2 regions of the Blautia segnis genome follow, and region 2 is predicted to be linked to the other one. Evidence: predicted binding sites of a transcription regulator. Region 2 holds the regulator's gene; the other holds the start of a gene.
The links. Region 2 encodes HrcA, which represses chaperone genes, less so after heat shock. Its sites were predicted from a motif close to TGTTAGCACTCNNNNNNNNNGAGTGCTAACA; they were not measured.
Positions count from the first base shown of each region.

Region 1: groES (co-chaperone GroES) is a predicted target of HrcA. The motif match lies at 5,305-5,335, and genes of this name have one in related genera.

Region 1 covers NZ_JACOOT010000027.1:2,605-13,243, forward strand. The annotation lists gene H8S54_RS11785 (IMP cyclohydrolase) at 1-126, opposite strand, end outside; ZMP/ZTP riboswitch at 198-280, opposite strand; gene H8S54_RS11790 (peptidoglycan recognition protein family protein) at 371-1,144, opposite strand; gene guaB (IMP dehydrogenase) at 1,145-2,602, opposite strand; gene H8S54_RS11800 (DUF6106 family protein) at 2,685-3,191, opposite strand; gene groL (chaperonin GroEL) at 3,320-4,942, opposite strand; gene groES (co-chaperone GroES) at 4,981-5,265, opposite strand; gene codY (GTP-sensing pleiotropic transcriptional regulator CodY) at 5,612-6,397, opposite strand; gene topA (type I DNA topoisomerase) at 6,656-8,734, opposite strand; gene dprA (DNA-processing protein DprA) at 8,855-9,745, opposite strand; gene H8S54_RS11830 (YifB family Mg chelatase-like AAA ATPase) at 9,793-10,639, opposite strand, start outside.
Region 2 covers NZ_JACOOT010000012.1:46,536-57,174, reverse strand. The annotation lists gene dnaK (molecular chaperone DnaK) at 1-592, opposite strand, end outside; gene grpE (nucleotide exchange factor GrpE) at 765-1,415, opposite strand; gene hrcA (heat-inducible transcriptional repressor HrcA) at 1,444-2,484, opposite strand; gene H8S54_RS18820 (DUF6783 domain-containing protein) at 2,637-2,786, opposite strand; gene H8S54_RS18815 (DUF6783 domain-containing protein) at 2,718-2,879, shown strand; gene H8S54_RS05505 (LOG family protein) at 2,960-3,502, opposite strand; gene H8S54_RS05500 (chromate transporter) at 3,675-4,244, opposite strand; gene H8S54_RS05495 (chromate transporter) at 4,241-4,816, opposite strand; gene H8S54_RS05490 (lactate racemase domain-containing protein) at 4,851-6,344, opposite strand; gene H8S54_RS05485 (triose-phosphate isomerase family protein) at 6,379-7,215, opposite strand; gene H8S54_RS05480 (class II fructose-bisphosphate aldolase) at 7,234-8,388, opposite strand; gene H8S54_RS05475 (diphosphate--fructose-6-phosphate 1-phosphotransferase) at 8,407-9,570, opposite strand; gene nagA (N-acetylglucosamine-6-phosphate deacetylase) at 9,585-10,639, opposite strand, start outside.

The DNA of each region.
Region 1 (10,639 bases), on a different contig from region 2:
CTCGCTTCTTCCCATGATAAAATACGCGGTAACTGCCTTGGTTCCGTCAGCGGAGCGACCGATTACGATTCCTCTTCCCGGATAAGAATTCTCTTTCAGTTCTTTGTCAAGTGCTATCATTTCCATGCAGATGTTCTCCTTTCAAGATTAGAACGTATTATCCTGTGGTATAAAAAAACGCCTGGGAAGCCCTTCTTCCAGGCTGCCCAGGCGGTCGGCACAAATTCAGCACTGCACTCCCTGTGGGTATTCCCACGATCCGCCAGTCATGCAGTTCTTTTTTATACTACAATATTTCCAAAGGTATTTCAAGATGGAAAAAATTTTATTTATGCGGCAATTTTTTTGTAACGCTATGCATAAGAGAATTTCAGGAAATTCCCATAAGCCCCTGATCCACTGTGATCTGCGCTGCAATGTCCGCTTTCATCTGCTCCCAGGCATCCGGATGATCCACATAATATTTTGGGCACTCTTTGCCGGTTACATCATAATGGCGGATCACCTGCTCAGAGGTCAGTCCGAATCTGGCGCACAGCCAGGCAGTCAGCTTCACTGTAGAATCATAGGTTGCCTGCTCGAACACCCCAGTCTCGTCATTGTGGCAGCACTCAATGGAAATGGAGTCCACATTTCTGGAATTGGTGGCATAGGACATCTCCGAAGTAGGGATGCACTGGATCACTTCCCCCTCTAACCCAACCACAAAATGACTGCTCACCTTGGCCTCATGAGTAGTGGCAAGATTTTCAAAATAATCCCTGTTATTCTGGGCTGTGGCACCTGGATTGGCCGTATAATGAATGGCAATGTAATCCACCTCATTCAGAGGCAGCTGAGGTCTGGAATACTCATTGGGCGTCAGAAGCTGCACATCTATGTACGGTGCCCCCTGTTCCATCCACTGCTGCGGTCCGCTGCTGTCCGTATTTTCTGCTTCTGAAACCGTCCTCGCTGCCTGTTTATTTCTCTGGCCATGATACACCACCAAAATAATAATTCCAGTCAGCGCCAGCAGAAAAAGGAGGGCCAGAAGCGCCACTCTTTGGTTTCTCTGACGGGTTCTTCCCGCTTTGTCTAATTTTCTCTTTTTGTTAAAAGAGGGCCGCCTTGAAAAAGACGGCCCAGCAGATTTTCTTTTCATTTATTTGTCATCTACACTGTAGTTTGGTGCTTCTTTTGTAATGTGGATGTCATGCGGATGAGACTCTTTTAAGGAAGCAGCGGAAATCTTCACGAATTTACCGTTCTGCTTCAGAGCTTCAATGTTCTCAGCACCACAATAACCCATACCGGAACGAAGTCCTCCGATCAGCTGGAATACAGTATCCTCAAGGTGTCCCTTGTAAGCTACACGTCCTTCTACGCCTTCCGGTACAAGCTTCTTGGCATTCTCCTGGAAATAGCGGTCCTTGCTGCCGTTCTCCATGGCTGCAATGGATCCCATGCCACGATATACCTTGTATTTTCTTCCCTGGTACAGTTCGAATGTTCCCGGGCTCTCATCGCATCCGGCGAACATGCTTCCCATCATGCACACATTGGCTCCGGCTGCAATTGCCTTGGTAACATCTCCGGAGTACTTGATACCGCCGTCTGCAATAATCGGAATGCCGTAGCGCTTGGCAACCTCATAGCAGTCCATAACGGCTGTAATCTGCGGAACACCGATTCCGGCAACAACACGGGTCGTACAGATGGATCCAGGTCCGATACCAACCTTCACTGCATCTACGCCAGCATCGATCAGCGCCTTGGTAGCAGCTCCGGTAGCAACGTTGCCTGCAATAACCTGCAGTTCCGGATATGCTGCTTTGATTTCACGTACAGCACGGAGAATATTCTCTGAATGTCCGTGAGCGGAATCTACAACAATAACATCTACATTAGCCTTCACAAGAGCATCTACACGAGCCAGCACATTAGCTGTAATGCCAACAGCAGCACCGCAGAGCAGACGTCCCTGCTCATCTTTGGCAGCGAGAGGATATTTGATCTGTTTCTCGATGTCCTTGATGGTGATAAGACCCTTCAGGTTAAAATCATCATCTACAATGGGTAATTTCTCTTTGCGGGATTTCGCAAGGATCTGTTTCGCCTCTTCCAAGGTGATGCCTTCCTTGGCTGTGATCAGCCCCTCAGATGTCATGGACTCTTTGATCTTCTTGCTGAAATCTGTCTCAAACTTCAGATCACGGTTGGTAATAATACCTACTAACTTCTTGCCTTCTGTGATCGGGACTCCGGAAATACGGAATTTTGCCATTAAGTCATTGGCATCCTTCAGTGTATGCTCTGGAGATAAGAAAAACGGATCTGTGATAACTCCATTCTCAGAACGCTTAACCTTGTCCACCTCTTCTGCCTGAGCTTCGATAGACATGTTCTTGTGAATGATACCGATACCGCCCTGTCTTGCCATGGCGATTGCCATATTGTACTCAGTAACGGTGTCCATTCCTGCGCTCATCATGGGAATGTTCAGTTTAATCTTCTTTGTAAGGTAAGTTGAAACGTCAACCTGATTCGGGATTACTTTGGAATATGCCGGAACTAAAAGGACGTCATCAAAAGTAATACCTTCACCAATGATAGTACCCATTGCTTTTCCTCCCTTGTCTTATAGTAACTTTTGGTTTGTAGATTAGTGTAGCAAAAAACTAAAAAGGTGTCAATCCAGTAAATTAATCCAAAAATACCTTGCTGGGAGCGGTATTTCTCATGGTTTTTGCCAATGTTTCATCTGGCTCAATGATTACCTTACAGGTATCTGCACCATCACGGGCAATAATCGCGAAGCGCTTATGTTCAGGATTTCCAGAAGAAAAATCCTGTATTTTCAGCTTCTGATTGCTGTTGTAATAGTCCATTCTGTGGGAGTTAAGAGGTGCCATCAGATCACATTCTGAAATGTTTAAGTTCTTTACTCTTTTTCGTTTGGACTTGGCCATGATCTTGTCAATGTCAAGCTCTCCGTTGACAAACAGGTACTCAAATTCCAGGTCTGTGCCGGGAATGACTACAAAGTAGGCCACAATGCCAAGTGCGATGGCCACAAAAAGAAGCAGGGGCATAAATAAAATTCCTGCCAGGCCGAAGATCACAACCAGTGCGATCATTCCGCCCTTCATCAGCTTGTCCTTCATGGTCCGCTCTTTTTTGACAAGCAGTTCTGAATACAAATCACTCATATTACTGTTCTCCTTTGTTTCTAAAATTAAGCATTAGTATAACACACAAAAGGGCCAGCGTCTATGACACCGACCCTCTCTAATTCTAAACTTTTAGTGAATTGTTGTAAAATCTCCAGGACTTTTTATTACATCATGCCCATACCCTGGCCGCCTGCTGGCATTGCCGGAGCATCCTCTTTGATATTTGCAACAACAGATTCTGTTGTAAGCAGAGTAGATGCAACGCTTGTTGCGTTCTGAAGAGCGCTTCTTGTAACCTTTGCAGGATCCAGGATACCCTCGTCTACCATGTTTACATATTTCTCATTCAGAGCATCAAAACCAACGCCTGGCTCAGACTCTCTTACTTTGTTGATAATGACTGCGCCTTCAAGGCCAGCGTTTGCTGCAATGCGGAACAGCGGAGCTTCCAGTGCTTTCAGAATGATGTTTGCACCAGTCTTCTCATCTCCCTCAAGTTCAGCTGCAAGCTTTGCAACCTCTTTGGAAGCGTGGATGTATGCGGAACCGCCGCCTGCGATGATTCCCTCTTCCACTGCTGCTCTGGTAGCTGCAAGAGCATCTTCCATACGAAGCTTAGCCTCTTTCATCTCTGTCTCAGTAGCTGCACCAACACGTACAACTGCTACGCCGCCTGCCAGTTTTGCAAGTCTTTCCTGAAGTTTCTCTCTGTCGAAATCAGATTTTGTCTCCTCGATCTGAGCACGGATCTGAGCAACACGGTTTGCGATCTGATCCTTGTCGCCCATACCATCAACGATAACAGTTGTCTCCTTTGCAACCTTAACGGATTTTGCACGTCCTAACTGAGCCATTGTAGCATCTTTCAGTTCCAGGCCAACCTCATCAGAGATTACAGTACCGCCTGTAAGGATTGCGATATCCTGAAGCATTTCTTTTCTTCTGTCGCCATAGCCAGGAGCTTTGACAGCTACTACCTGGAAGGTTCCTCTTAATTTGTTTACGATAAGTGTTGTAAGAGCCTCGCCCTCAACGTCCTCAGCGATGATGAGAAGTTTTGCGCCAGCCTGTACGATCTGCTCCAGTAACGGAAGAACTTCCTGGATGTTGGAAATCTTCTTGTCTGTGATCAGGATGTATGGATCTTCAAGAGTTGCTTCCATTTTCTCCATATCAGTAGACATATATGCGGAAATGTATCCGCGGTCAAACTGCATACCTTCTACCAGGTCAAGCTCTGTATGCATGGTCTTGGACTCTTCTACAGTGATAACGCCGTCATTGGAAACCTTCTCCATTGCATTTGCAACAAGCTCTCCAACCTCTTTGTCACCAGCGGAAATAGATGCAACGTTTGCGATCTGTTTCTTTCCGCTTACTTTCTGGCTCATATTCTTGATTGCTTCTACAGCAGCGTCAGTTGCCTTCTTCATACCGCGTCTCATAACGATCGGGTTCGCACCTGCTGCAAGATTCTTCATTCCTTCGTGAACCATTGACTGAGCAAGTACAGTAGCAGTTGTAGTACCATCACCAGCTACGTCATTTGTCTTGGATGCAACCTCTTTGATCAGCTGAGCACCCATGTTCTCAAAAGCATCCTCAAGCTCGATTTCTTTTGCAATTGTAACACCATCGTTTGTAATAAGCGGAGCACCGAACTGTTTGTCAAGTACTACGTTTCTTCCTTTCGGTCCAAGTGTTACTCTAACGGTATCAGCCAGTTTATTTACACCAGCCTCTAATGCTGTTCTGGCTTCTGCGCCATATTTAATCTCTTTTGCCATGATAAATCAATCCTCCTGTTTTCCTACTTTTGCGGCTATTATTTTACAATTGCAAGGATATCACTCTGTTTTACGATAATATACTCTTCGTTGTCAAGCTTTACCTCTGTTCCTGAATATTTGGAATAGATAACCTTGTCTCCTACAGCAACTTCCATTTTTACTTCTTTACCATCCACAACTCCGCCAGGTCCTACAGCGATTACTTCTGCCTGCTGTGGCTTCTCCTGAGCCTGTCCCGGAAGAACAATACCGGATTTGGTTGTTTCTTCTGCTTCTAACTGTTTTAATACAACTCTGTCACCTAATGGAACTAATTTCATGATCTATTTCCTCCTTTAGATTTCTTTCTTTCTATGATTTACTAGCACTCATTATTATCGAGTGCTAACTACTGTCCATTATATTATTGAATTATTGCTTTTTGTGCAACTCTTTTCATTGTTGTATTTTTAAGTATATTCTTTCTTATACTCATTTATTCTTTTATTTTCTCTTATTTTCTCACTTTTATAATTTTCTGAAATTTTCACACAGGATTCTTTACGCAGAAAAAAAGCTGACCCTTTCCGCAAAAACAGGCACGCATATATTCTATGCAGCTTTTCCGCAAAAAAATCAGCTTTTGTATTTTCGTACTATGTGTGGTGCAGGAAAGCACCTTTCTTCTCAGGCTTTCTTATTTCTCTGTGCCTTGATCTCCTCAAGCTCATCGAAAATAACCTCATTGAGAACCTTGATATAAGTTCCCTTCATGCCGGAAGAACGGGATTCAATAACCCCTGCACTCTCAAACTTGCGCAGTGCATTGACGATAACGGATCTGGTAATGCCTACCCGGTCTGCAATCTTGCTTGCTACAAGAATTCCCTCGTCTCCGTCCAGCTCATCAAAAATATGGATGATGGCTTCCAGTTCAGAGAAGGAAAGGGTATTAAACGCAGACTTCACAACCTGTTTCTTACGGTCCTCCTCCGCATTCTCCTCGTGTACGGCACGCATCATCTCAAGTCCAACGACTGTGGTGCCGTATTCGCTGACAATAATATCCTCAATGTCGTAAGGATTGTCCTTGCGGTACATAAACACGGTTCCAAGACGCTCTCCTGCAATATCGATAGGATTGATGATTCCCTGATAACTGCTGGAAACATGCTCAAAGCCCAGTGTCTGAAGATTCACATTCTCCTTGGTGGACAGAACTCCCAGAAATCTCTCGTTGAGAAGAGGGTCAACATGACCGCCAACCTCATCTGCAATCAGTTCCTGTATCTCCTCAACACCAGGGCAGAAGCTTACGCCAAGCACCTTCCCTTTCTTGCTGAGAACAAGGATATTAGAACTTAAAGTGTCCATCAGGACCTGACAGATATCGTTAAATACCACCTTACTGGAACTGCTGTTGTGCAGAAGCTTATTGATTTTTCTAGTTTTATCAAGTAACTGAACGCTCATTTTGTCCTCCCTTCGCTTTTGTTCCGTAAAATTCACTTGTTACCCTAATACTACACGTTTTTCGAACTATTTACAAGCTATTTTTTACTATTTTTCAATTTTGTTTAGCTTTTCTGAAAATATAACGTTTTTGGAACTATTCACCAAACAACATCAGTAATCGGTTTCCGGTTTTTGCTTCCAAAAACGTACAAAAAATCTCCCCGCCAGGCGGCAGGGAGACATTTTATCCATTTATCATTCAGACTTCAGCACTTCTTAGTCTTCTTTTTCTTCCTTTGGCTTAGGCTCCACGTAGCTGCAGGTTTCCTGGCTGCACACCAGCTTATTGCCTTTCTCTACCATGTAGCTTCCGCAAACCGGACATTTCTTGTCAGACGGCTTCTGCCAGGACATGAAATCGCACTCCGGATTATCCTCACAGCCGTAGTACTTACGGCCTTTTTTCGTCTTTTTCAGGACTACTTCCTTGCCGCATTTCGGGCAGGCTACGCCAATCTTCTCGTAGTATGGCTTGGTATTTCTGCATTCCGGGAAACCCGGGCAGGCAAGAAATCTTCCGTGAGGACCATATTTGATCACCATATGGCGTCCGCAGCTGTCACAGACCACATCGGTCTCCTCGTCATGGATGTCCACCTTCTCAAGCTCTTCCTGTGCTGCATCCACATCATGCTTCAGATCCGGGTAGAAATTGCGCACAACGGTCTTCCACTGGACAGTGCCATTCTCCACGCAGTCAAGAAGCCCTTCCATAGTCGCGGTGAAATTCACATCCACAATACTTGGAAATGCCTGCTTCATAATGCTGTTTACCACTTCACCAAGCTCTGTCACATACAGGTTGCGCTGCTCCTTGGAAACATAGCGGCGGCTGATAATGGTGGTAATGGTTGGCGCATAGGTACTTGGACGTCCGATTCCAAGCTCCTCCATGGTCTTAACCAGGGAAGCCTCTGTATAATGTGCCGGCGGCTGGGTAAAATGCTGCTCCGGCTTTAATTCCTTTAAATTCAGTTTCATGCCCTTGGTAAGGCTCTGGCTGAGCACATTGCTCTTCTTCATATCCTCTTCCTGCATGTACACGGAAAGGAAACCGTCAAATGCCACCTTTGAGGCAGATACGGTAAAGGTATATTCCCCGCCGGAAACCTTTACGGAAGTGGTTTCATATCTGGCTGGAGCCATGCGGCTTGCAGTAAAGCGCTTCCAGATCAGCTGATAAAGGCGGAACTGGTCCCTGGTCAGGGATTCTTTGATCTGTACAGGCGTACGGCTGATGTCAGTAGGACGAATGGCCTCATGGGCATCCTGGATCTTCTGTCCCTTCTTCACGGTCTTGGCAGCTTCAGACACATAGTTCTCCCCGTACTGGCTGCCGATATAGCTTCTTGCCGCAGCATCCGCCTCATCGGAAATACGGACGGAATCGGTACGAAGATAGGTGATCACACCCACAGTGCCGCTTCCCTTAATGTCAACGCCCTCATAAAGCTGCTGCGCCAGACGCATGGTCTTCTGGGTGGAAAAATTCAGGGTCTTGGAAGCCTCCTGCTGCAGGGTACTGGTGGTAAACGGCAGGGGAGCATTCTTAATTCTTTCCCCCTTCTTTACCTCGGAGATCTCGAACTCCTCATCTTTCAGATTCTCAAGGATGGCATCCATCTCTGCCTTGTTATGGATATCCATCTTCTTGTCTGTTCCATAGAATTTGGCTTCCAGAGGCTTCTTCTCCCCGTCTACCAGAAATTCTCCGGATAAGCTCCAGTACTCTTCCGGAATGAAAGAGTTGATCTCTTCTTCCCTGTCACAGATGATTCGAAGAGCCACAGACTGTACACGGCCTGCACTTAAGCCTCTTTTTACCTTTGCCCACAGAAGGGGGCTGATGGTATATCCAACCATACGGTCCAGCATTCTTCTTGCCTGCTGCGCATCCACAAGGTTCATGTTCAGGCCTCTTGCGTGCTTCAGGGAATCCTTTACTGCAGTTTTGGTGATCTCGTTGAAGGTGATTCGGTGCATTTTGTCCGGATCCTCCTTCAGAGCCTGCATCAGATGCCAGGAAATGGCCTCTCCCTCACGGTCAGGGTCAGTTGCAAGATAAATCTTATCTGCCTTCTTGGCTGCCTTGCGAAGCTTGGCAAGCAGCTCGCCCTTTCCACGGATGGTAATGTATTTCGGCTCGAAATCATTCTCCACATCTATTCCAAACTGACTCTTGGGAAAATCACGCACATGGCCGTTGGAAGCCTCCACATCATAATTTGCCCCAAGAAATTTCTTTATTGTCTTTACTTTTGCAGGTGACTCAACTATCACCAGATATTTAGCCATACTACCTCTCCTACTTTGTATTCATATTGCGCAGCTGCTTGCTTACCAGCTACTGTCCGCCCCGGGCACAATAACCTTAACCAATCCTTTCACAGCTGCCATATTTTCGCCGGATGCAGATCAGTTCTCTGGCACCCGGCAATATTTTCTTCCTGTCTCCTGCACCAGCCCCATAAGCTGTAATTCCGTGAGAATGGTGCAGACCTTTGCTGCTGAAAAGCCTGTTTTTCTTATGATATGATCCATATTTTCAGGTCGTAAATCGAGACCACTATACACCAAATCCAAATCCGGCGCAAGCCCCAACTTCTTTTTTTGTATATTTGCAGGAGGATTTTCCACCTGGATTCCCCACTCCATCAACATGATCTCCGGAGTGTAGGCAATGCCTGCGCCGTCAAAAATCAGCTTGTTGCAGCCCCGGCTCAGCTCATCTGTCACAGCCCCCGGCACTGCGTAAACACTGTGTCCATGCTCCAAGGCAAAGTTTGCTGTGATCAGGGAACCGCTCTGTTCCTTTGCCTCCACCACAAGTACTGCATCTGAAAGGGCGCTGATGATCCGGTTTCTTGCAGGAAATGTCCAGTTCTGGGGCTTTGTTCCAGGGGGAAGCTCACTGATGATTCCGCCGCCCTTTTCCAGAATCCGCTCATAAAGCCGGCGGTTGGATTCCGGATAGCACACATCCACGCCGCTTCCCAGGACAGCAAAGGTAGGCGTATCCGTATCCAGTGCTCCCTTATGCCCCTCCGAATCAATTCCTCTGGCCATGCCGCTTATGATCTGCACGCCATGCTCTGCCATAGTCCTTGCATACTTAAATGCCTGGCATCTTCCGTAAGGGCTGCTCATTCTTGCCCCCACAACTGCTGCCGAAGGCTTTGCCGGATCCGGCAGGTTTCCAATATAGTACAGCTTTTTCGGCATGCCGGTAAGCTTTTTCAGCCGCTCCGGAAAGTTCGCATCCTCCCTGTTTACCCAGTGTATTTCGTATTTCTTCCTTTCTTCCATTCTAAAATACCTCCAAAAGCTCTTTTTTATGAATACTTCTTCCGGCATCATTTGTATTTTTTATCAAATGCCCTGTAAGTAAGAGCTTCCGCAACATGTCTGGAATGGATTTCCTCCTCCCCCTCCATGTCCGCAATGGTTCTGGAAACCTTCAGGATCCTGTGGTAGGAACGGGCACTTAAATCCATCAGTTCAAACGCATTCTGGGCCATCTTAAAGGCATGCTCAGTGAGCACGCAGTATTTTTGGATCTGTTTGCCGGACAGCTCCCCATTGAAACAGATCGGCTCCTTTTCATACCGTTTGCTTTGGATCTGCCGGACCCGTTCCACTCTTTCCCGGATCACGGCAGAGCTCTCACCCGGCTTTACACAGGAAATCTGGGAAAAATCCACAGGCGGCACATCTGCGCAAAGGTCGATTCGTTCCAGAAGGGGCTGGCTTAGCTTATGAAGATAATGGCTCACCTCTCCCGGACTGCACCTGCATTTGTTCATATCCGGGTAGTACCCGCAGGGACAGGGATTCATAGCTGCCACCAGAATAAATCCTGCCGGAAACACATAGGTTCCGCTTGCCCGGGAAAGCTGGATCTGCTTATCCTCCAAAGGCTGGCGCAGCACCTCCAGTCCTCTTCTGGAAAATTCCGGCATCTCATCCAGAAACAGAACGCCTCTGTGGGCCAGCGTCACCTCGCCTGGTCCTGGAATTTTTCCGCCGCCAGCAAGGGAGGCCGCAGAGCTGGTGTGGTGAGGGCTGCGGAAGGGCCTTGCCCGGATCAAGGGCCTTTTGGGGGTTAAAAGTCCTGCCACGCTGTAGATTTTGGTCAGCTCCAGGCTTTCCTCAAAGGTAAGGGAGGGCATGATCGTTGGAATTCTTCTTGCCAGCATGGTT
Region 2 (10,639 bases):
GACGGTTGTTACCAGCTGTTGCAAGAACCTCGATAACGCCGTCACCGATCTCGATGATGGAAACATCGAATGTACCGCCGCCAAGGTCATAAACCATGATTTTCTGCTCTTTCTCATTGTCAAGACCATATGCAAGAGCTGCTGCTGTAGGCTCGTTGATGATACGCTTTACATCAAGACCTGCGATCTTACCAGCATCTTTGGTTGCCTGACGCTGAGCATCGTTGAAGTATGCAGGAACTGTGATAACTGCTTCTGTAACAGACTCTCCAAGATATCCTTCTGCATCTTTTTTCAGTTTCTGAAGGATCATAGCGGAAATTTCCTGTGGGGAATATTTCTTGTCATCGATTGTTACACGGTAATCTGTACCCATCTCTCTCTTGATGGAGGAGATTGTTTTCTCTGCGTTTGTTACTGCCTGACGTTTTGCAGGCTCACCTACCAGACGCTCACCTGTCTTTGTAAATGCTACAACTGACGGTGTTGTTCTGGATCCTTCTGTATTTGCGATAACGGTTGGCTGTCCACCTTCCATAACAGCTACACAGCTGTTTGTTGTACCTAAGTCAATACCAATGATTTTTCCCATGATAATTTTCCTCCTGTTTCAATCTATGTTCTGAAATTCGTGAATGTCTTAATGAAGTTCGATTCACTAAATTCGGTCTGCGCCTGCGGCTTGCCCTCATTAAGTGAGATCGAACGACCTCGCACTAAGTTTAGGCTTCGCATTCTGCTCGCCTTCACTAAGTTGCTTTCGGTCAGTTAGCAACCTTTACCATGCTGTGTCTTACAACGAAATCCTTGTAAGTGTATCCCTTCTGGAATTCCTCAACAACAATGTTCTCGCCTACGGATTCGTCTTCCACATGCATGACTGCGTTGTGCAGATTCGGATCAAAATCCTTGCCTACAGCTTCGATCGGCTTCACACCCATCTCATCGAAGGCTGTCATCATCTGCTTGTAGATCATCTTCATGCCTTCTGCAAATGGATCATCCTCCGGTGCCTGTGCAAGACCTCTCTCAAAGTTATCCACGATAGGAAGCATTTTCTCAACGATGTCCTTGGCACCGATGATGTACATGCTGGATTTCTCTTTCTCCGTTCTCTTACGGTAGTTATCGAATTCCGCCATGCTGCGCTTCAGTCTGTCTGTAAGATCCTCGATCTGCTGTTCAAATTTATCTTTCTCTTTTTTCTTCTTGCCGAAGAAAGAAGTTTTGGTCTTGGTTTCCGGTTCTTTCTGAGATTCTGCCTCTTCTGGCTGCTGTTCCGTCTCTTCCGGAGCAGCTGTATCATCAGAAGCTTCCTCTTCTGCTGCCTGGGCTGTATCTGCTGCCTCTTCTTCGCTTCCGTCAGTTACCGGAATGTCAACTGCTTCTTCCTGTACTTCGGCTTCTTTATTCATTTCTTCTGACACGCTTTCAACCGCCTTTCTAGGTTTTCTTATTTACCATTTCATCAAGCTGGACTTTTAATTTCTTCAGGCTGTCCACCACATTCTCATAATCCATTCGCTTGGGACCAATGATTCCAATGGTTCCCCGCATTCCATCTCCAAGCTCGTAGGTGGCTGTCACCACGCTGCAGTCCTTCATGGTCCGCACCGGAACTTCATCTCCGATGTATACCTGGACTCCTGTGTTCTCCGAATCTCCCATTTCCCCACGGACCATATCCGCAAGTTCCTGTTTGTCCTCGAAGGTGGAGATCAGCTCGCTGGCTTTGGATGTGTCTGCAAGCTCAGGATACTTGAATATGTTGGTTGCTCCTGACGTATATACTTTCATATCTTCCTCATCCACATGGATGGTAGCTGCAACTGCGTCCAGCACATTTGCAACCACACCGCTGTGGCTTCCAGCCTGTTCCTTCAGTCTGGCGATCATGCCAAGATTGATGTCCTGAATGGGAACACCGTTCAGGTTGGTGTTAAGAAGAAGATTCAGCTTCAGGATCGTCTGGTCATCCATCTCCTCTTCAATATCAATGATCTGGTTCCGGATGACGTTGCCTTCACATACAACTACGGCAATCAGCTGCCGCTCATTCACACGTGAAAGCTGTATGAACTTCAGGGTGCTTCCTCTGTACTGAGGAACGGCAACCATGGTCGCGTAATTGGTATTATTGGCAAGGACCTTGGCCACCTGCTTCAACACCTTATCCATCTTGTCTGATTTCTCAATCATCATATCACGGATTTCTGCGATCTCAGCTTCCTTCTCCCTGGTAAGCTCATCTACATAAAGGCGATAGCCTTTATCTGATGGAATTCTTCCGGCTGAGGTGTGGGGCTGTACAATGTAGCCCATATCCGTCAGGTCGGACATCTCATTTCGGATCGTAGCAGAGCTGACATTCAAATCCGGATACTTGGAAATGGTTCTGGAACCTACCGGCTCACCTGTTTCCATATAAGTCTTGATGATTGCTTTCAGTATTTTCCGTTTGCGCTCATCTAATACTTCATCCATGAAATATCTGCTCCTTTCTGAAAAGCGGACGGTCAAACCTGATTTCTATTCCCGTCTGGCTTCTTCGAATCCTTTTGTTAGCACTCATTATTTAGGAGTGCTAACATCTATGCTCTTAAGATACACCTCAACATTCTTTTTGTCAATATTTTTTACAAATTTTTTTCATCTTTTTTGATAGTTTTTACCTTAGAGTGTGTTTGAAAAAGGCTTTCTGCAAGATGTGCGTCACAATTTGTGGGAGATTTTGCCCGGATGAGGGCGTCGTAGCGGGCTACGACAACCGAATTCGGGTGAAATATACCGCAAAGTGGGGCGTGCAGATTGCAGGAATGATTTTTCAAACAGGCTCTAGAGCATGTAGATCACGAGAACACTTTTTTTGCACGCTCTGACAAACAGCAAAAAAGATGTCAGGGAAATACCTTCTGCCCCAAACCTGGGACAGGGATTTTTCTCTGACATCTCATTTGCTTTATTTGCTGTAGTTTTCCAGGTAATCCAGGATCGCCTCCGGCTCATCCAGAAATACCACCAGATCTAATATGGAAGAATCCATAAACTTCTCCCTGGCAGTATATTCCAGCAGTTCCTTCATCCTGTCATAATATCTGTCAATATTGTAGAGGACAATGGGCCTGTCGATCCGGTTCAGGCTTTTCAGGGTAAAGATCTCGAAAAATTCTTCATAAGTACCGATTCCTCCGGGCGCTACAATAGTGGCATCTGATTTTTCTTCCAGAAGCTGCTTGCGCTCCCGCATGGTCTCGGTAAAAATAAATTCCGTGCATTTCTCATACAGTACCCCGGGCTGGTCAAAAAAGCGGGGCGCAATTCCAAGTATGTATCCATTCTCTTCTGACACGCCTCTGGCTGCTGCTCCCATCATTCCGGTGGCTCCGCCGCCAAACACCAGTCCATGGCCCCGTTTTCCCATGGCTCTTCCAAGCTCCTGTGTTTTTTCATAATAAATGTCCTTCAGCTGGGCACTTGAGGCACCATATACGCAAATATTCACACTGTCGTCCTCCCTTACTTTTTCCCTGCGGCATAACCGTCCACTTCTTTTACAGGTGGACGCTTTGCAATGCGCAAAACAGTTACTACAAAACTTACACGATTCACGCATCAATGTCAAGAAAACAGTTGTTTTTTCCTTCATGGTGCTGTCTTGCAGACAAAATATCCTTTTAGATTCCCATTACCCCGCAGAATATCATATTCGCCACACCGCACAGGACCATTACAAGAATGGGGTTCATTTTAAATTTCCGAAGGAGCACCAGGGCTGCCCCGAAAAACACAACCATTCGGATGCAGACATTTTCCCGGACAAGGTCTATGGTTCCGCTGATAAAAAAGGCAGAAACCAGAATGGTCACTCCTGCTTTGGCGATCATTGCCACAACCGCCGGGCGAAGGGATGCCAGTGTTCCCTGCAGGAGAGACATATTCCGGTATTTCGTGTAAATATATGCCAATAAAGTTACGATTATGCAGGAAGGCAAGATGCAGCCAAGGGTCGCCACAACCGCACCGCCCGGGCCTGCAATCTGGGTGCCTACAAAGGTGGCGGAATTCACTGCAATGGGACCCGGCGTCATTTCCGCAATGGTCACAAGATCGGTAAACGCTTCCATAGACAGCCATCCATGTAACGTTACCACCTGTTCCTGTATCAGCGGCATAGCCGCATAACCTCCGCCGAAGCTTAAGGCGCCGATCTGAAGAAAGCTTAAAAACAGCTGAAGATAGATCATCGTTTTTTACCCTCCTTCAACAGTGTCCGCACAAATCCAAATGCAGCTACGCCCAAAATAATGAATATAATATTCACATTCAGAAAATAGCTGACGCAAAAGCTGGCGATCATGATCACAATGTTGATCCAGTCTTTTGATTTCACCACGTTTTTGCCCATGTCATATACCACGGAAATGATGACTGCGCCCACTCCGGCGGACATTCCCTTTAACAGCGCGGCAATATAATAATTGGAACGAAATGCATCATAAAATACAGAGATCAGGGACAGGATCACCATAGGCGGAATGATAGCCCCCAGCACGCACATCAGCATGCCGGGAATCCCTCCAAGCTTATATCCTACTACAATTGCCCCGTTGACTGCGATTGCTCCTGGAGAAGACTGGGCAATGGCCACCAGATCCAGCATTTCGTCCTCATCGATCCAGTGGTACTGATCCACAAATTTCTCCTTCAGGAGGGTTACGATCACGTAACCGCCGCCAAATGTAAAGGTGCTCAGGTACAGGGAAGCGAAAAACAGCTTCCGCAGTACATAGCCCTTATCTTTTTGTTTTTCATCCATTTCCAGTCTTCCTCCGTGACTTTATATTCACAGGTTAGCAGCATCCGCATCCGCCATGGCGGTGTCCGTATTCATCCATGCAGTCTTCCTCAGGATTTTTCATGCAAAGATGTACAGCTGATTTCTTAAAGGTCATAGGCAGTGCCAGAATGTTAGGATTCTCGCCTACAAATTTCTTCTTGGCATCTTCTAATGCTTCCTCGAAGGTCTCCCGGGTCTTCAGTCCCATTCCTCTTGCATAGCCCGGCTCCTGTGCACCAACCAGATAGATGGCGCTGGTGTTCATCTCCGCAATATGTCCGCAGGCCATCATGGAAAATCCGTGGAACGGATGGAAAGCATTGCAGAAACGGTATTTGCGGATGTACTCTTCGTTTGTTCCGAAATATTCACCATAACGGTTCATATCCGGCAGAATATTCATATGGTCATGCTGGAACATCTCATACTGCTCTCTTAAATACGGCCATAATTCATCGTGGAAATATCCGTTGCAGATGGAGGAACAGATGATGACGCAGTGGTCGCTCATAACTCTCTTAAAACGCAGAACCTGTGCGCTCAGCGCCTGCATCAGCATGATGGGGTTGGTTCCCATTCCATCACCATAGTGGAATTTCTGAGGCATTCCAAATACCAGAATATCATATTTTTTCTCAGCCCAGTGTACATAGGTACGCTTATCTGCAATCTTCCAGCTGATAGGCATCATCTCTTTGGCATAGCCGGAATAGATGGCGATCTGTCTGGAGCAGGTATCCAGAACTGCATCGCAGCAGAAGAACGGATGTCCCATTTTCTCTTCCATATGCATGCTGATCTCATTAAATTTATCGCGCATCAGGCTTCCGCCGTTAACCGGGGTAAAATCAGGTCTGTGCATAACAGACGGAACGTGGTGGCTTGCAATACATCTCCAGTTTGTAATTCCGGTTGCGCTGTGCTTGTAGCCGCCGGAATATCCGCCATATGGATTTCCCTGTACATGTCCGATCAGGATTGGCAGGTCGCATTCGTACACATATTTGTTCATGTATACCGGATCTCCCCTGTGGGTAGTTCCAAGGTACACCATATGTTCCTGATCCTCGCTGTCATGGCTGATGATCTGTCCGCTGTGCCAGAATTCGTCAAACAGCTCTTTTCCGAAAATAGCTTTTACATCGGACTCCTTGCTTCTTGGATGAAGGCCGTTGGAAATAATGAACAGGATATCCTTTTTCTCCACGCCTGCTTTATAAAGCTCCTGCAGAATATATTTGATGCTCATCTTTCTGTGGCTGGTAGGCTGCTCGCCGCCTTTTACGCGGTCCGGCACGATAATGGTAACAGTAGTTCCCTTGTGCGCCAGTTCTGATAAGGTAGGCATTCCGATTGGATGTGCCAGGCTGTCAAGATAAGCCTCTTCCAGTTTATCCTCCGGGATATAATCCGGATCCGGCACAGTCTCACCTGGAATAAAAATATCCGTATTATCCGGAAGCTCTGCTGTCATGGTTCCCTGTCCATATTCAAAATCAATTTTCATATTCTTTTTCTCCAATCTGATTGTTCTGTGATTTTTATTCTCCAAGATATAACTGAATAATTTCCAGATATTCCTCCGGGTAGTAACCAATTTCGCCCTGGAAGCGTGTCAGTGCGATCAGCCCTCCGTCAATTTCTGGGATGGATGCCAGCATTGCCGCATTTGCCTGTTTCAGGCCGCCGCCATACACAATGTCCATGCCGCCAGTTTTTTCTTTTACAAAGCGGGCAATCTTGGTGATATATTCTTTGTCTGCCGGAGTTTTGCCTGGACCAATGGACCAGATTGGCTCATAAGCGATCACAACCCTGGAGGTATCCACATCCTTCAGACCGATTTCCAGCTGTTTTCCAAGAACTTCCTGCCAGCGATCCTGTTCCTCGCTTTTTTCACCGATACAGTATAACACACTTAAGCCTCTGTCAATAGCGCATTTTATTTCCTGGTTCAAAAGACGGTTTACCGCGTCCGTGTCGGTAACGCCGGCCTCTGCCAGGATTCCGCTTTTGTCATTTCGTTCTTCGCAGTGTCCGATAATGGTAGTCTCACAGCCGGCTGCTTTCATGGCAGCTGCAGGTCGGTTAGTGGTAAAGGCACCGAAATTGCCGCCAACAGCAGTATCCATGCGGTAAACACCCTGGCAGCCTACTTTTACCGGGCTTCCCGGGGTTTTTGCTTTTGCAGCTTCTAGAAGGTGGATCTCAGGAAAATACATTCCGAATTCAACCTTTGCAGGATCGTATTTCTTCAGCTCTTCCTGGGTATTTTTTACAATAAAGCTGCCCCATTCCTCCACTGGTGCGATCCGGTTTACGCCGCCAAGCTCCACTGGTACGTCAAATCTTTTTAAGTTCAGATATATATGCTTCATGGTTTTCGTTCCTTTCTGTCAGATTCCGGCTTTTTTGTAGCGTTCTGCCATTTCATCCAGAGTTGCAAGCTCTACCTTCGGAGCCTTTCCATAACTGCCGAATTTCACGATCAGGGTACCTACAACCTCTTTTACACCATCCTCGATACACTGGCAGATCCGTGCCACATCCTCATCTGGAACATTTCCATACATGACTGTGTCCATGATCGGGGTGATAAACACTCTCGGGTCAAAAGCTGATTTATTCTTTTCCAGAAGTTCATAAATGGCGCCTACAGATGCACTATTTCGAAGGGCTGCATCTCTTGCAAAAAGCTCCTTCATATTTCTGGTTACTGCCAGACGGATATCGGTATCTACATTGATCTTGTTGATTCCGCAGTGTCCTGCCTCAATCAGCTGGTTGGCATCGATTCCATATGCGTTGGTGATCTCGCCGCCAAGTGCATTGATCTCATCTACAATGTAGCGGGGAACTGTGGAGGAACCGTGGCTGACAAGATATCCTTCCATGCCCTCGTGGCGCATGCATTCTTTAATGGCAATTGCGATTTCCTTGCGGATCACTGCGTTTTTGCCTTTGTTTGCGCCGTGCATGGTTCCGTAGCTGATTGCCAGGGCATCTACTTTTGTTTTACGGAAAAATTCAATAGCGCTTAAAGGATTGGTGTAGGTGCTGTTGGCTGCAAATACGTGGTCTTCCACCCCTGCAAGCACGCCCAGCTCACCCTCTACGGTAACGCCGCGCTCATGGGCATATTTTACAACCTCTCTGGTCAGCTCCACATTCTCGTCAAAAGGAAGGGAACTTCCGTCGATCATAACACTGGTATAGCCGCCTTCAATTGCTGCAATACAGGAATCCATATTTCTTCCGTGATCCAAGTGAAGTGCAATGGGAATCCGGCTGTCTGTTCCGTATTTCTTTACTGCTGCCGCAATGTTCTTCGCTCCTGCTTTCTTATCCTCCAGGGTTGCATTGGCAAAATCTGTTCGGCCGCCCATAAATCCGTTTGCAAGATCTGCTCCCTGGAGAATTGCCGGGCTTCGGAACATTTCATGCACATTAATCACTGCTTTTGCCTGGCATACAGCATTTACATTAAATGCACCCTGTGCATAATCGTTTTTGTCTGCTGCATCCAGAATTGCTCTCATTGGTACTAACATTTTCATTTCCTCCACTTTTTAGTTAAAAGATATCATTCTGGGCAGATCACCTCCAAGAAGAGGCCTGCACCATTCCTTAAATGCTTCTGTCACTTGGTTTCCTTCCGGATTAATATAGGAATCCGGCATTTTGTGCTCATACATCATAACCCTTTCGATATCAGCCAGAAATGGCTTCATAATATAAGGCTCTGTGGAAACACGCTCAAATGCCACCATCTTTCCGGTTTCGCCTTCCATAACAGCCCTGCAGGCAATTTCTCCTGCCAGCTGTGCTTCCTTTAGGTCAACCGGGCTTTGCAGGCAGATAGAAGCTCTTCCAAGAAGTCCCGGTTTTTCCCCTCTTGCCTTGTAGCCAAGCTTTTCGATTACCAGATTGGCAAGATGGGCGCTTACATCTCCAAAATAAGTTGCTCTTCCAATCTGAAAGATGGGCTTTACAACAGGTTTGCCCTCTTTATCTTTCAGGCCTTCGCTTGCCACCACCACAATACCGCTTTTTTTCTTAAGAAGGGCTTTTACATCTTCCAGATATTTCTCCTCATCAAAAGGACGTTCCGGCAGGTAAATAAGATCCGGGCCTACACCGTCCTCATCTGCTGCCATTGCGGCTGCCGCTGTAATCCAGCCTGCGTTTCTTCCGGAAGCTTCTATTACCACTACATGAATGGGAAGTCCTTTTACATCCTGGCACACTTCCTTTACACTCTGGGCAAGATAACGGGCTGCACTTCCGTAGCCGGGACTGTGGTCCGTCACGGCAATGTCATTGTCCATGGTTTTGGGAATGCCCATTACCCCCACTTCGATTCCTTTTTCCAAGCAGGTTTTGTATAATTTTCCGCAGGTGTCCATGGTGCCGTTTCCACCGTTAAACAGAACATAGCGGATGTGATGTTTCTTTAAGATTTCTGCCATCTTCTCATATTCCGGCTTTTCCAATTGGTCTCTTGATGTGCCGATGGCACTTCCCGGAGTCTGTAAAAGAAGCTTCAGCTTCTCTTCTTCCACATTTGTAAGGTCGATCAGTTCTTCCCGAAGAAGTCCTCCGGTTCCGTTTCTGGCAGCATAAATATGCTGAAGCTGTGGATATTTCCTAGCTTCTGTCACAGCCCCGTACAGGGATCCGTTAATCACTGCCGTGGGACCGCCGCCGTGTACGATCAAAATATTTTCTTCCATAGCGTTCCTTCCATTTATATATTCGAATCCTCTGAGGTGACTTTTCTTCCGCCTACGAAGGTATCAAAAACTTCAAAATCCGGATCCAGCACCACAAGATCCGCGTCCATTCCATCTGCAATAAAGCCTTTATGGTCTGCAATTTTGATCAGGTTTGCCGGGTTTTCCGTAAGAAGGGGAAGGATTTCTTCCAGGCTCTTTCCTGTAAACTTCAGAAGATTCTTAAGGGCAACATTCTGGGTCAGGGTACTTCCTGCCCGGACGCCGTTTTCTGCCAGTTTGGCATCTCCGTCTTCCACTACCACATCATTGACCCCAAGCTTGTATTTTCCATCTGGAAGACCGGCTGCCATAATGGAATCCGTGATGGCAACCACACGGTCCAGACCCTTCACCTTCAAAAGAAGCCTTACGGTTCCCGGATGAAGATGTCTGCCGTCGCAGATTGCCTCGCAGTAAATATCCGACTCCAGCGCTGCTCCCATGATTGCAGGAAAATGCTGATGGAGAAGCTTCATGGCGTTAAAGGTGTGGGTACAGCTCTGTGCACCCTTTCTTATGGCATCCCAGCTGGTTTCATAATCTGCGCCGGAATGGCCGATAGCTACTGTAATTCCAAGCTTTCGTATTTCCGGGATCATATCCGGAATTCCCTCTACCTCCGGGGAAACTGTAATGTAGCGGATCGCGCCTTCTGCGCGCTGCTGATATTCCTTCAGAAGAGGAAGATTCGCCTTCTGCAGAAGATACTCCGGCATAGCCCCCTTATATTCACTGGATAAGAAAGGCCCCTCCAGATGGATTCCAAGAAGATTGGCTCCTTTTTGTTCCATTTGCTGGTGTTTTTTGAACTCATCAATACAGCGGCAGGTCTGTTCCTTTGTATCCGTAAGCACAGAGCACAGCCAGGAGGTGGTTCCATTTCCTGCTGCGAAACGGCAGATTTTCTCATAATCCTCTGCGGTTGCGGCATTGACGTCCACGCCAACTGCGCCGTGGGTATGTACATCAATAAAGCCTGGGACGATTTTTTTCCCGGCTGCATTGTAGATGTGCGCTCCTTCTTCCG